4 regions of the Sphingobium agrisoli genome follow, and region 1 is predicted to be linked to each of the others. Evidence: predicted binding sites of a transcription regulator. Region 1 holds the regulator's gene; each other region holds the start of a gene.
The links. Region 1 encodes LexA, which represses DNA repair genes until DNA is damaged. Its sites were predicted from a motif close to GTTCCNCNCTTGTTCT; they were not measured.

Region 1 (3,212 bases):
GCTGGGGGCGTTCGCCAACCTGGTCGCGATCCCGCTCACCACCTTCGTCGTCATGCCGCTGGAGGCGCTGGCGCTGCTGTTGGACGTGGTGGGGCTGGGCGCGCCCTTCTGGTGGGGGACCGAGCAGGCGCTCGACCTGCTGCTGCTGATCGCCCACGGCGTGGCGGCGAGCCCGATGGCGACGATGGTTGCGCCGGTAATGCCGGTGCTGCTGTTCGGGCTGATCGCCGGCGGGCTGCTCTGGTGCCTGTTATGGCGGACGGCCATGCGCTGGGCGGGGCTGGCGCCGGTGGGCATCGGCATGACGCTGGCGCTGCTCACGCCAGCGCCTGACGTTCTGGTCACGGGGGACGGCCGGCATGTTGCGGTGCGGAGCGGGGCTGGCATGGCCCTGCTGCGCGAGCGGGCGGGGGACTATGTGCGCGACGTGCTGGCCGAAAGCGCGGGCTATGCGGGCGAGCTCGGCGCCATTGCCGACCTGCCGGCGGCGCGCTGCTCGACCGATCTCTGTGCGCTGGAGATGGAGCGGCATGGGAGGCGGTGGCGGCTGCTGCTGACGCGGAGCGACATGCTGATCGAGCGGGCCACCTTTGCGCGGGATTGCGCGGCGGCGGATATCGTGATCAGCGACCGGCGGCTGCCGCGCTGGTGCCGGCCGCGCTGGCTGAAGGTCGATCGGCGGCTGCTGGCACGGACGGGGGGATTGTCGATCGACCTGGCGCGGGCCGAAGTTCACACCGTCACAAGGCCCGGTGACGCGCATCCGTGGATTGTTGGGCCGGCGCGAAAACCCACGCCTAGCGCTTCGAACCCTGGGCCCCGGCTTTCGCCGGGGAGCTAAGGGGTCATGAGTTCGCCTGATTAGTTATAACGCCGCAGCAGCCCGGCGAGCTTGCCCTGGATGCGGACCTGGCGCGGATCGTAGATTTGCGGTTCGTACGCGGCGTTGGCGGGATCGAGCCGTACCTTCGCGCCGTCGCGGCGGAAATATTTGAGCGTCGCTTCGGCCTCATTAATCAGCGCGACAACGATCTGCCCCTCGCGCGCGACCTCTGTCCGCTGGATCAGCGCGAAGTCGCCGTCGAGGATGCCTGCCTCGACCATCGAGTCGCCGGATACTTCGAGCGCATAATGGTCGCCCGCGCCGAGCAGGGCAGCGGGGACGGACAGCATCGTCTGCCCCTCCATCGCCTCGATCGGCACGCCGGCGGCGATGCGGCCGTGCAGCGGGATTTCGACCACGTCATTGGCGGCGATCGGGAGCGCCGGCGCGGCCTTTGGCTTCAGTTGCACGACCGGCGCGGGCGCGCGATGCATTGCTTCAGGGAGCTTCAGCACTTCGAGCGCGCGGGCGCGATTGGGCAGGCGGCGGATGAAGCCGCGCTCCTCCAACGCGTTGATGAGCCGGTGGATGCCCGATTTCGAGCGCAGGTCGAGCGCGTCCTTCATCTCCTCGAACGACGGCGACACGCCGCCTTCCTCAAGCCGGGTCTGGATGAAGCTCAGCAATTCCTGCTGCTTGGGCGTCAACATCGCGGTCCTCCATGGAACGTATGAGGAACGCATAGGAAACACATGCGGATTAGTCAACGGGTTTCCGCGGTAACATTCAGCCAAGCGGCAGGATTGTGACGCGACCGCCGGCATGCGCCGGAGGCGATCCGGCGGGGCGCAAAATCAGGCAGTCGGCGCGTGCCATCGCGGCGGTGGCGGCGCTGTCCTGCGAGGTGGCGGAGACGATGCCCTCCCCGGTGCGGAAGGCGCGGAGATACTCGTCGCGCTCGGCCGTGGCGGGGAGCGGTGAAGCCAGTGGCGCGTCGCTGGTCTGCGGCAGGGGCCGGGCCGCACCGGACAGGTGGCGCACCAGCGGCAACAGGAAGAGAGTGGCGGTGACGAAGGCGGACACCGGATTGCCGGGCAGGCCCAGGAAGAGCGCGTCGCCCATCCGGCCCGCCATCAGCGGTTTGCCGGGCCGCATCCTTATCTTCCAGAAATCCAGCGTGCCGCCCGCCGCCGCGAGGGCCGGGCGGATGAGGTCATGATCGCCCACCGACGCGCCGCCGGTCGACACGATGAGGTCGGCCGATCGCGCACTGTCCAGCGCGGCGGTGGTGGCGTCGAGATCGTCGGGGACGATGCCGAGGTCGGTGACGTCGCAGGGAAGGGCCGCGAGCAGCGCGGCCAGCATGGGCGCGTTCGAGGATGGGAGAAAGCCGGGCGGGGTCGGCGCGCCGGGCGGGACCAGTTCGTTGCCGGTGGACAGGATCGCGACGCGCGGGCGGCGGCGGACCGGCAGCGCGCCATGGCCCGCGAGGACCGCGAGCGCGATCTGGGCAGGGCCAAGATGCGTGCCGGCCTCCAGCAACGTCGCGCCGCGCGCGAAATCGGAGGCGGCCGGGCGGACATGGCGACCGGCTGGTAGAGGGTCATCGCTCGCGGTCAGACGATAGCCGTCGCGAGTGGCGTTTTCCTGCATCAAAATGGCGTCGGCGCCGGGCGGCAGGGGCGCACCGGTGAAGATGCGGCAGGCTTCGCCGGGACCGATGCGCGCGAGGGCGGCCGCACCAGCCGCGCTTTCCTGCGTCAGGCGCCAAGGGCCAGGATAGTCGGCCGCGCGCACGGCATAACCATCCATCGCCGAAAGGTCGGCCCAGGGCTGGTCGCGCAAGGCCTTGATGTCCTGCGCCAGCCAGCGGCCGGTCGCCTGCGCGATCGGCACGGTCTCGGCCGGCAGCGGGGGCGCAAGCGCGAGCAGTCGGGCCTGCGCCTCGGCGACCGGGAGCAGGCTCATGGAGCGCGTCGCCAGTCGCCCGACTTGCCGCCGGTCTTGGATTCCAGACGGACGCCGCCGATGACCATGGCTTTGTCGAGCGCCTTCGCCATGTCGTAGATGGTGAGGAGGGCGACCGAGGCGGCGGTCAGCGCCTCCATCTCTACCCCGGTCTGGCCGGCGGTGCGCGCGGCGGCGGTGACGGTGACGCCGCCATCGTCCAACGTGAAATCGACCGTCACGGCGCTGAGTGCGATCGGGTGGCAGAGCGGGATGAGGTCGGCAGTGCGCTTGGCCGCCATGATGCCTGCGACGCGCGCGACGGCCAGAACGTCGCCTTTCTTGACCAGGCCCTGCGCGATGGCGGCGGCGGCCTGCGCGCTCATGTCGATGTGGCCCGAGGCGATCGCTTCGCGCGCGGTCGTCGCCTTGGCGGAGACGT
Region 2 (3,212 bases), on a different contig from region 1:
TCGCCACCAGCTTCCCAGCGCCCTGTTTCGACCATCCCCGCGTTCAGCGAGCCCGCCTGCGCCGGCGACGTGCCATGATCGTCGTCCACCGGGTCGATCTTGAGCATGTCGCCATTGATATTGAAGATGATGCTCAGATAATAGCGCCCGGACTCGTCAGGGGTGAAATGACCCAGGTGGCTGTGGAATGGTCGCGTCAGCACGTTCCCTTCGGCGTCGGCGATATAGACCTCCTCATAGCCACCGCCGATGGCGTAGGACTGGCCGCCAGTCAGATCGACGGCATACCAGCTTTCGGCGCGGCTCGGATCGACCTGAGCGGGCCAGATGCCTTCTCCGATGATCAGGACCAGAGGCGTATTGATCCAGGGCGGCGTGGGGTCCACCTGCTCCGTCACCGTGACGCTATAGTCCTGCACATTAGCGCCGGACAGGGAAACCCAATAATCTCCCGTCGACTCGGCATAATAGCCGACCGTAGTCAGGAGGAACCCGGCCGTCCGGTCATAATGCGGCGTGACGGCGGAGCCATCGGGCAGCCGGAGCCCGATGCCGAAGGCGTCCGACAGGGTGAAGATATAGGTCTTTCCCGCCTCAAGCCGGATGCGGAACCAGTCGACATCACGCTCCGCTTCAAAACGGCCATTGGCGGTAAGCATCCTGTTTCTCCTCCGGCCCAGCAGATAACGGACAAGTTCGATGATCGTAAAGCCAATTCAACGGCTTGTACACAAAGGACGCTATTCGCCGCCGCTCCCTCCCAAGTCCGCATCCGTCAACGCCGTCCCTGCCGCGACCCGCGCGAACAGCAAAGCCGCGCCATCCCCCATCCGCCTCCTAATAGATCGCCCCGCTCGCCGCGTGCCTCGCTCGCCACCGCGCTCAGTCGGAACGAGTTGGCCCCGCCATTGGTTCGCGCGCGGTGGTGGGTGACGCATTCGGCAGGAATTCTTCAGTCGCATCTCCATCACGGCTTTGTTGCCAAGCGGACATTCCTAGACGGTCAGCCCCGCCCCCCCCTGCCGCGGCGGGGCTTCACAGTGCCTTTCATTCGCGCGGGGCTTCGCTCATTTACCTCTTCAAGAAACTGCCATGGGTGCGTAACCGATTCTTGCCGACCGCCCGTCGCGTCGCCATCTTCCCTACCGAACCGTAGCCCGACTTGCAGCGCAAGAACAAATCTGGAACACTACCCCAATGAGCCTTACCCATATCCAGAAGCAGAGCTTTAGCGAATGCTGACCCACATTTCCGTCCGCGGCGCGCGCGAGCATAATCTCAAAGGCGTGGACGTCGATCTGCCGCGCGACTCCCTTGTCGTCATCACGGGCCTCTCCGGCTCGGGCAAATCCAGCCTCGCCTTCGACACCATCTATGCCGAGGGGCAGCGCCGCTATGTGGAGTCGCTCTCCGCCTATGCGCGCCAGTTCTTAGAGATGATGCAGAAGCCCGATGTCGAGCATATCGAAGGCCTCTCCCCCGCCATCTCGATCGAGCAGAAGACGACCAGCCGCAATCCGCGCTCGACCGTCGCGACCGTCACCGAAATCTACGACTATATGCGCCTGCTCTGGGCGCGCGTCGGCATCCCCTACAGCCCCGTCACCGGCGAGCCGATCAGCGCGCAGACCGTCAGCCAGATGGTCGACCGCGTGATGCAGTTGCCGGCGGGCACACGCTTCTACCTGCTCGCCCCCGTCGTGCGCGGGCGCAAGGGGGAGTATCGCAAGGAACTCGCCGAATGGCAGAAGGCGGGCTACACCCGCGTCCGCATCGACGGCGAGATGTATTTGATCGAGGACGCGCCCGCGCTCGACAAGAAATACAAACATGACATCGAAGTCGTGGTCGACCGCCTCGCCGTCGATCCCGACATGGGCACGCGGTTGGCCGACAGTTTCGAACAGGCGCTGAAGCTCGCCGATGGGCTGGCCTATGTGGACTTGGCGGACGGGACGTTGGCGGACCTTCTCCCCGCTGTCGCCCCAGCGAAGGCTGGGGCCTCAGGCGGCAGCAGCGCTACCTCGCCTGAGATCCCAGCCTCCGCTGGGATGACGGGCGGAAAAATGAAAAACGCCGGCATCCCCGCCAACCGCATCGTCTTCTCCGAAAAATTCGCCTGCCCGGTCAGTGGCTTCACCATTCCGGAGATCGAGCCGCGCCTCTTCTCCTTCAACGCCCCCCAGGGCGCTTGTCCGGCATGCGACGGCCTAGGCGAGCGGCAGGAGTTCGACCCCGAACTGGTCGTCCCCAACGAAGCCCTGTCCCTGAAAAAGGGCGCGATCGTCCCTTGGGCGAAGTCCAACCCGCCATCACCCTATTATATGCAGGTGCTCGGCTCCCTCGCCAAGGAATTCGGCTTCTCCCTCGACACGCCCTGGGCCGACCTCCCCGGCGAGGTGCAGCTCATCATCCTCCACGGCACCGGCGGCAAGCCGGTCACGCTGCGCTTCCAGGACGGCCGCAAGAGCTATGAGGTGAAGAAGGCGTTCGAGGGCGTCATCGGCAACCTCAACCGCCGGATGCTCCAGACCGACAGCGCCTGGATGCGCGAGGAACTCAGCAAATACCAACGCGCCCAGCCCTGCGAAACCTGCCACGGCGCCCGCCTCAAGCCCGAAGCGCGCGCGGTGAAGATCGCCGGCGAAGACATCTCCATCTCCACCCGCCGCTCGGTGGTGGACGCCTTGGGCTTCTTCTCCACCCTCCCCGCGCAGCTCACCGACCAGCAGAACCAGATTGCCCGCGCCATCCTCAAGGAAATCGTCGAGCGCCTGGGCTTCCTCAACAATGTCGGCCTCGACTATCTGAACCTTGACCGCACCAGCGGCACGCTGTCGGGCGGCGAGTCCCAGCGCATCCGCCTCGCCTCCCAGATCGGCAGCGGCCTGTCGGGCGTCCTCTACGTCCTCGACGAGCCCTCGATCGGCCTGCACCAGCGCGACAATGACCGCCTGCTCGTGACCCTGAAACGTCTAAGAGACCTCGGCAACAGCGTCATCGTCGTCGAGCATGACGAGGATGCGATCCGCGCCGCCGACTATATCGTCGACATGGGGCCGGGCGCGGGCGTCCATGGCGGGCAGATCGTCGCGCAGGGCACCCTGCCCGAAATCCTGGCCCACAAGGACAGCCTCACCGCCGATTATCTGAACGGCACCCGCCGCATCGAAGTCCCCGCCAAGCGGCGCAAGGGCACGGGCAAGAAGCTC
Region 3 (3,212 bases), on a different contig from region 1:
CTTCGGCGCGACCGAATGGCAGAAACTCAGGGCCAGCCCCAACGCCCGCGCCGCCATCGCCCTGTCGGCGGTCGGCGAAAATGGCCGCGCCGACGAACTTCTGCGCTATCAGGCGAAGATCGGCGGCACCCCGCAATATGACGCGCTGCTCCGCCTCGCCAGCGCGCTCAACCTGCCCGCGACGCAGCTTTACCTCGCCCATAACGGCCCGGCCGGCACCCAGCCCGCCAGCTTCGCCCGCTTCCCCGCGCCCGACTGGCGGCCCGACGGCGGCTGGCGTGTCGACCCCTCGCTTATCTACGCGCACACGCTTCAGGAATCGGGCTTCCGCACCGATGTCGTCTCCAGCGCCGGCGCACGCGGCCTGATGCAGGTGCGCCCCGGCACCGCCGGGGACGTGGGCCTGGCCGACGCTTCGCAGCTGTTCGTCCCCTCCACCAACATGGAATATGGCCAGCGTTATCTGGAGGCGCTGCGCGACATGCGCGCGACCGGCGGCCTGCTGCCCAAGGTGATGGCCGCCTACAATGCCGGCCCGCTCCCGGTCGAACGCTGGAACGCGCAGGTGAAGGACAAGGGCGATCCGCTGCTCTTCATGGAATCGCTGCCTTATTACGAAACCCGCGCTTACGTGAACATCGTGATGCGGAACTACTGGATGTACCAGATCCAGGCGAAGGGCAGCGCCGATTGCCTGACCGGCATGGCGCAGGGCCTCTGGCCGACCTTCCCCACCGCCAAGGGCATGAAGCTCGTCCGCCTCAGCCAGGCGGACAATGGCGGCGCGCTCGGCGGCGCGCACTGATGCCGATCGACGAAAGCCGGACATTCATCCCCGTCCGCATCGCCGTCCTCACCGTTTCGGACACGCGGGGCCTTGCCGAGGATCGCTCGGGCGACGCCCTGGTCGATCGGCTGGAAAGCGCCGGCCATATCCTCGCCGCCCGTTATATCGAGCGGGACGACAGGAGCGCCATCGTCGCCCGACTCCACGCCTGGATCGATGACCCGCAAATCGACGTGATCCTCACCACCGGCGGCACTGGCGTCACCGGCCGCGACGTGACGCCCGAAGCGCTCGCCCAGGTGCAGGACAAGGAAATCCCCGGCTTCGGCGAGCTGTTCCGCTGGCTCAGCTACCAAAGCATCGGCACTTCGACCATCCAGTCCCGCGCCACCGCCTGCGTCGCGCGCGGAACCTATATCTTCGCGCTCCCCGGCTCGACCGGCGCCGTCAGGGACGCCTGGGACGGCATCCTCGTCACCCAATTGGACAGCCGGTTCCGCCCTTGCAACTTCGTGGACCTCCTGCCCCGCCTCACCGAACGCTGAGCAACGATCCACGCAAAGGGCCTCTCGCCGGAGACAAGTTCTCGACTATATACCTGATAATAAACGGTATTTTCCCATTTCATTAGCATCCTAACGATTTTCGCATACCGATTCAGCTGTACAACTCGCTGTACAAATTGACACGGCGTTCCCAATATGTTCTCCTGACACCATGGCGATCGAAAAAGGCCGTGGCGCGACTCTGAACGGCGAAAGCTACCGCTTCAACCTGCCCCAGCGGCAGGCGGATGGCGACTGGCTCGACGCGGTCGAGACTCTGGATGGCCCGGTCCCCCGCCGCCACACGCAGGTGACGATCGAGCATTCCCGCACCATCCTCACCCGCAACGCCAGCCCCGACATCAATTTCGACCAGTCGATCAATGCCTATCGCGGCTGCGAACATGGCTGCATCTACTGCTTCGCCCGGCCCAGCCACGCCTATCATGACCTTTCCCCCGGCCTCGATTTTGAGACCAAGCTCTTTGCCAAGCCCGACGCCGCCAAGCTGCTGCGGGCCGAACTCTCGAAGAAGAGCTACCGGGTCGCCACCATCGCCATGGGCACCAATACCGATCCCTATCAGCCGATCGAAAAGGACTGGCGCATCACCCGCTCCATCCTTGAGGTGCTGGTCGAAACCCGGCATCCGACCTACATCACCACCAAATCCGACCGTATCCTCCACGACATCGACCTGATCGCCGACCTGGCCCGTGACGGACTGGCAGGCGTCATGCTCTCGGTCACCAGCCTCGACCCTGCCGTTGCCCGCACGCTGGAGCCCCGCGCCCCCCATCCGCTGCGCCGATTGGACGCGATCCGTCGCCTGGCCGACGCCGGCGTCCCCGTCACCGCCAGCATCTCCCCCGTCATCCCCGCCATCACCGATCATGAGATGGAAGCGCTGATCGCCCGCGTGGCGGAGGCGGGCGCCCGCGAAGTCACGTACATCCCCGTCCGTCTGCCGCATGAGGTCGCCCCCCTGTTCCGCGCCTGGCTCGACGCCCATTATCCCGACCGCGCGGCCAAGGTGATGGCGATCATCAACGACCTGCGCGGCGGGCGGGACAATGATCCGAACTTCGGCACCCGGATGAGGGGGCAAGGCGTCTGGGCCGATCTCCTGCGCACCCGCTTCCTCAAGGCCCGCAAGCGCGCGGGCCTCGGCGGCGAAAGGCTCGCCCTTCGAACCGACCTCTTCCGCCCCCCGGAAGGCGCGCAGATGCGGTTGTTTTGACGCATTGAGGAACTGCTGGCGCGGCGCGGTTAATCCGCGCCGCCAAGACCGGCCGCTTGGCGCGCTGCCGCCATGATGTCGTCGGACAGCGCCGGATCGCTGACGCCGCGCGCCAGGGCGACCGCGCCGACCATTTGCGCCAGCCGCGCCAGTGTGGCGGGGCGATCCATATCCGGCGCGGCGTTCTGGACTATCCCGGCAAGCGTTTCGAGGCCGGCGCCGAACGCTTCGGCCAGCGCTCCGCCCTGCCGCGCCGCGTCCGCGCAAAGGCCCACGAGCGCGCAGCCGGCTTCGGGTGAATCGCGATTGCGGGCGCTCAGATAATCGTCCGCGATCGCGCGGACCGGATCGTCGGCCTGCCCGGCCAGCGCGCGCCATCGCTCAGCGCTCTTGGCCAGCGCCGCCGCGCAGGCTTCGGCCGCCAAAGCCTCCTTCGACGCGAACTGGTTATAAAAGCCGCCATGGGTGAGCCCGCTCGCGCGCATGACATCGCCGATCCCGACCCCACCGACGCCCTGCGCCCGGAACAGGCGCGAAGCAGTGTGCACCACCGCTTCGCGATTGCGCGCGGCCTGTTCCCGACTGACCTTCATATCCGCTTCGCTCCGACTGGCATCTTGACCTTATATATGTCACTCGT
Region 4 (3,212 bases), on a different contig from region 1:
GATCTGGGTGCCGCACGGATGGGGCGCGGACGACCGGGCGGGGTTTGTGCATTTCGTGATGCGGGCGCTGTTATGCTATGCCGCGTATCTGCTGTTGCCGGATGACGTGCGTGGCGCGGGCATCGCCGCGGCGGCGGCATTGACCTATGTCTATGCCATCATCGCAATGAAAAAGCCGTCTTCCGTCCGTTAAGGCCAATCAGCCGCATGGTGTGACACATGTGCTGCCGACTTTGCGATGCGGTTCCCGTGCGATAACGGACAGATTCCGATGCCTGGTCGCGAGACGTGTCTGTGCCGTCATTCGGCAGCCGGCAACGCGCGCGCTTCGTCCGATTGCGCGTCCCGTATCAGCAGTTCCAGCGGTTCCACCGCGTCGATCTCCTTCCCGCCGGTTTCGACGTTGAGATCGCGGAAGCGGCGGCCGGCGGGCAGGACGCTGCGGTCGAAGCTGCCGACGAACTTGTTGTAATTGTCGACCGCGCTGGTGAGGCCGGAGCCGAGGCGCTTCAGGTGCGTGGCGGCGGTGGCGAGGCGTTCGTAGAGCTGCTTGCCGAGTTCCGCGACCTCGCGGGCCTGGTCCTGCATCTTGGCCTGACGCCAGTGGCCGGCAAGGGTGCGGGCCAGCGGCAGGAAGGTCGCGGGGCCGCAGATGATGACCCGGTTGCGGGCGGCGCGTTCCCACAGGTCCATATCGGCTTCGAGGGCGGCAGTGACGAAATTGTCTCCGGGGACGTACATGATGACGAAGTCCGGCGCCTTGGCGAACTGTTCCCAATAGGCCTTGCGCCCCAGCGCGTCGGCATGGGTACGCACGGCGCGGGCGTGGTCGGCGAGGTGGCGGTCGCGCAAGGTCGGATCGACCTGATCGACCGCGTTCAGATAGGCTTCGAGCGAGCATTTGACGTCGACCACCAGCTGCTGGTCGCCAGGCAGGCGGATGATGAAGTCGGGGCGCAGCCGGCCTTCCTCCACGGTTACAGAGACTTCCTCCTGAAAGTCCACGAAGGGGGATAGGCCGGCGGTTTCGATGAGGTTCTTGAACTGCTGTTCGCCCCAGCGGCCGCGCGTCTTGGGCGCGGCGCGCAGCGCGTTGACGAGCTTGGCGGTTTCCTCGGTGACGCGGCCCTGGCCCTGCTGCACCTGGACGATCGCCTCGCGCAATTCGGCATAGCTGCCGACGCGCTCCTTTTCGACGCGGGCCAGCCCTTCCTCATAGCGTTTGAGGGTGGTTTCCACGGGATTGAGGAGGGTCTTCAACTGCGCCTCGCTCTTCTCGTTCGCCTGGGCGAAGCGCTGGTCGGCGCGGGTGAGGAACTGGGTCTGGGCGCTTTCGAGCAGGCGGCCGCCGATTTCGCTGAACTGGGCGGAAAGCTGTTCCTTCGCGTCGCGCAGCGCCACGATCTGCGCCTCGAAGGCTTGCGCGCGGGCCTGGGCATCGGAGCGCAGGGCGGCGAGATCGCGCAGGGCGGCCTCGCGCTCGGAGCGAAGCGTGTCGATCTGGCGGGCGGCGTCGGCCTGTGCCGATTCGAGGCGGGCCGTCTGGGCGGCGGCCTGGGCGACGCGCTCCTGCCCGACCGCCAGTTCGGCGATGGCGGCATTGCGCTGGGCGGTCGCGGTGTCGAGGCGGGCGGCGAGGTCGGCCTTTTCAGCGGCGAGCGGCGCGAGAGCGCGGCCGCGCAGCAGCCAGCCGGCGAGAAGGCCCGCCAGCAACGCAACGACGATCGAAAAGGCGGCGAGGCTGTCCATATGCTTCCCTGACAAGAACGAAAGGCGAACTTAGCGGAGGGGGGCGGCGGGGGCAAGTTGGACAGCGAGTTGGACAGCTGTACGCGGTGTAAAATATCATTAGGTAGCTAACGAACTATCCGCCGTCACGCCGCCTGCGCCATGAGAGCGGGGGCTGGTGCTGGTCGCCGTGCCGGCCCTGGGCGCGCCCCAAGCGTCAGAGGAGCGAGGCGCGGAAGGCCGCGAGGCGTTCGATCGCCTGATCGAGGGTCGCGTCGCTCTTGCAGAAGCAGAGCCGCACGAGATGGGCGACGGGATCGTGGGGGTAGAAGGCGGAAATGGGGATCGCCGCCACGCCGGCATCCGCGATGATCCGTTCGCAGAAGGCGACATCGTCGAGCGGGATGCCGGAGGCGGGGAGGTCGATCGTCAGGAACCAGGTCGCGCCGCTGGGCTGCACGGCATAGCCGGCGGCGGTCAGCCCCGCCGCCAGCCGGTCGCGCGACGCCTGGTTGGCGGCGCGCTGATCGTCGAACCAGGCATCGGGCCAGGCCAGCGCCTCCGCCACCGCCCATTGCAGATTGGGCGGGGTGGTGAAGGTCAGGAACTGGTGCGCGCGGGCGAGCAGGGTGGCGATGGGCGGGGCGGCGCACATCCAGCCGACCTTCCAGCCGGTAACGGCAAGGATCTTGCCCGCCGACCCGATCTTGACCGTGCGGTCGCGCATACCGGGGAACGCCATCAGCGGGCGATGGCGGCGGCCGTCATAGGTGAGCTGTTCCCACACTTCGTCGCAGATGGCGATGAGGTCGTGTTCCACGCAGATTTCCGCCAGCAAGGCCAGTTCTTCGTCGCGCAGGACGATGCCGGTCGGGTTGACCGGGTTGTTGAGCAGCAGCAGCCGGGTGCGGGGGGTGATCGCTTCGGCCAGCGCCTCGCGCGTGATGCGCCAGTCAGGTGGGGCGAGGGTGAGGACGCGGGCTACGCCTCCGGCGCGCTCCACCAGCGGGAGATAGGCGTCGTAGAGCGGTGCGAGCAGAAGCACTTCGTCACCGGGCCGCACCAGCGCGAGCAGGGTGGCGGCGATCGCCTCGGTCGCGCCGGAGGTGACGATGACTTCCGGCGGCGTGAGGTCGAGATGCTGGTGGCGGGCATAATGGTCCGCCACGGCGGCGCGGAGTTCGGGAAGGCCGGGTGCGGGCGGATATTGGCTGGAGCGGGTGAGCAGCGCGTTGGCCGCCGCCTCCAGCACCGCGCGGGGGCCGGGGCCTTCGGGAAAGCCCTGCCCCAGGTTGATCGCCCCGGTTTCCCGCGCGCGCGCCGACATATGTTCGAAGATGGTGGCGGGCATGGCGCGATAGACCGGGTGGCCGATCGGCGCGCGGGCGGGGGTGTCGATCATTGTCGCCGGTCTGCCGCGACCGGCGGACGGACGCAAGGGGGGCGGCGGGGGGATATTGGCGATCCAGGAGCAAGTAAAAGCG

Region 2: a site for LexA is predicted at 1,173-1,188, ahead of uvrA (excinuclease ABC subunit UvrA). Genes of this name have one in related genera too.
Region 3: a site for LexA is predicted at 1,480-1,495, ahead of ACETPF_RS07790 (PA0069 family radical SAM protein). Genes of this name have one in related genera too.
Region 4: a site for LexA is predicted at 1,764-1,779, ahead of ACETPF_RS12550 (DNA recombination protein RmuC). Genes of this name have one in related genera too.

The regions. Positions count from the first base shown of each region.
Region 1 is NZ_JBHDJI010000011.1:89,678-92,889, reverse strand. Features, by position in the region: gene ACETPF_RS16720 (ComEC/Rec2 family competence protein) at 1-841, shown strand, start outside; gene lexA (transcriptional repressor LexA) at 862-1,533, opposite strand; gene ACETPF_RS16710 (molybdopterin molybdotransferase MoeA) at 1,610-2,791, opposite strand; gene moaC (cyclic pyranopterin monophosphate synthase MoaC) at 2,788-3,212, opposite strand, start outside.
Region 2 is NZ_JBHDJI010000003.1:97,021-100,232, forward strand. Features, by position in the region: gene ACETPF_RS06925 (calcium-binding protein) at 1-659, opposite strand, end outside; gene uvrA (excinuclease ABC subunit UvrA) at 1,236-3,212, shown strand, end outside.
Region 3 is NZ_JBHDJI010000003.1:259,760-262,971, forward strand. Features, by position in the region: gene ACETPF_RS07780 (lytic transglycosylase domain-containing protein) at 1-805, shown strand, start outside; gene moaB (molybdenum cofactor biosynthesis protein B) at 805-1,332, shown strand; gene ACETPF_RS07790 (PA0069 family radical SAM protein) at 1,505-2,572, shown strand; gene ACETPF_RS07795 (TetR family transcriptional regulator) at 2,602-3,165, opposite strand.
Region 4 is NZ_JBHDJI010000007.1:59,450-62,661, reverse strand. Features, by position in the region: gene ACETPF_RS12555 (DUF7010 family protein) at 1-193, shown strand, start outside; gene ACETPF_RS12550 (DNA recombination protein RmuC) at 301-1,749, opposite strand; gene ACETPF_RS12545 (aminotransferase) at 1,946-3,130, opposite strand.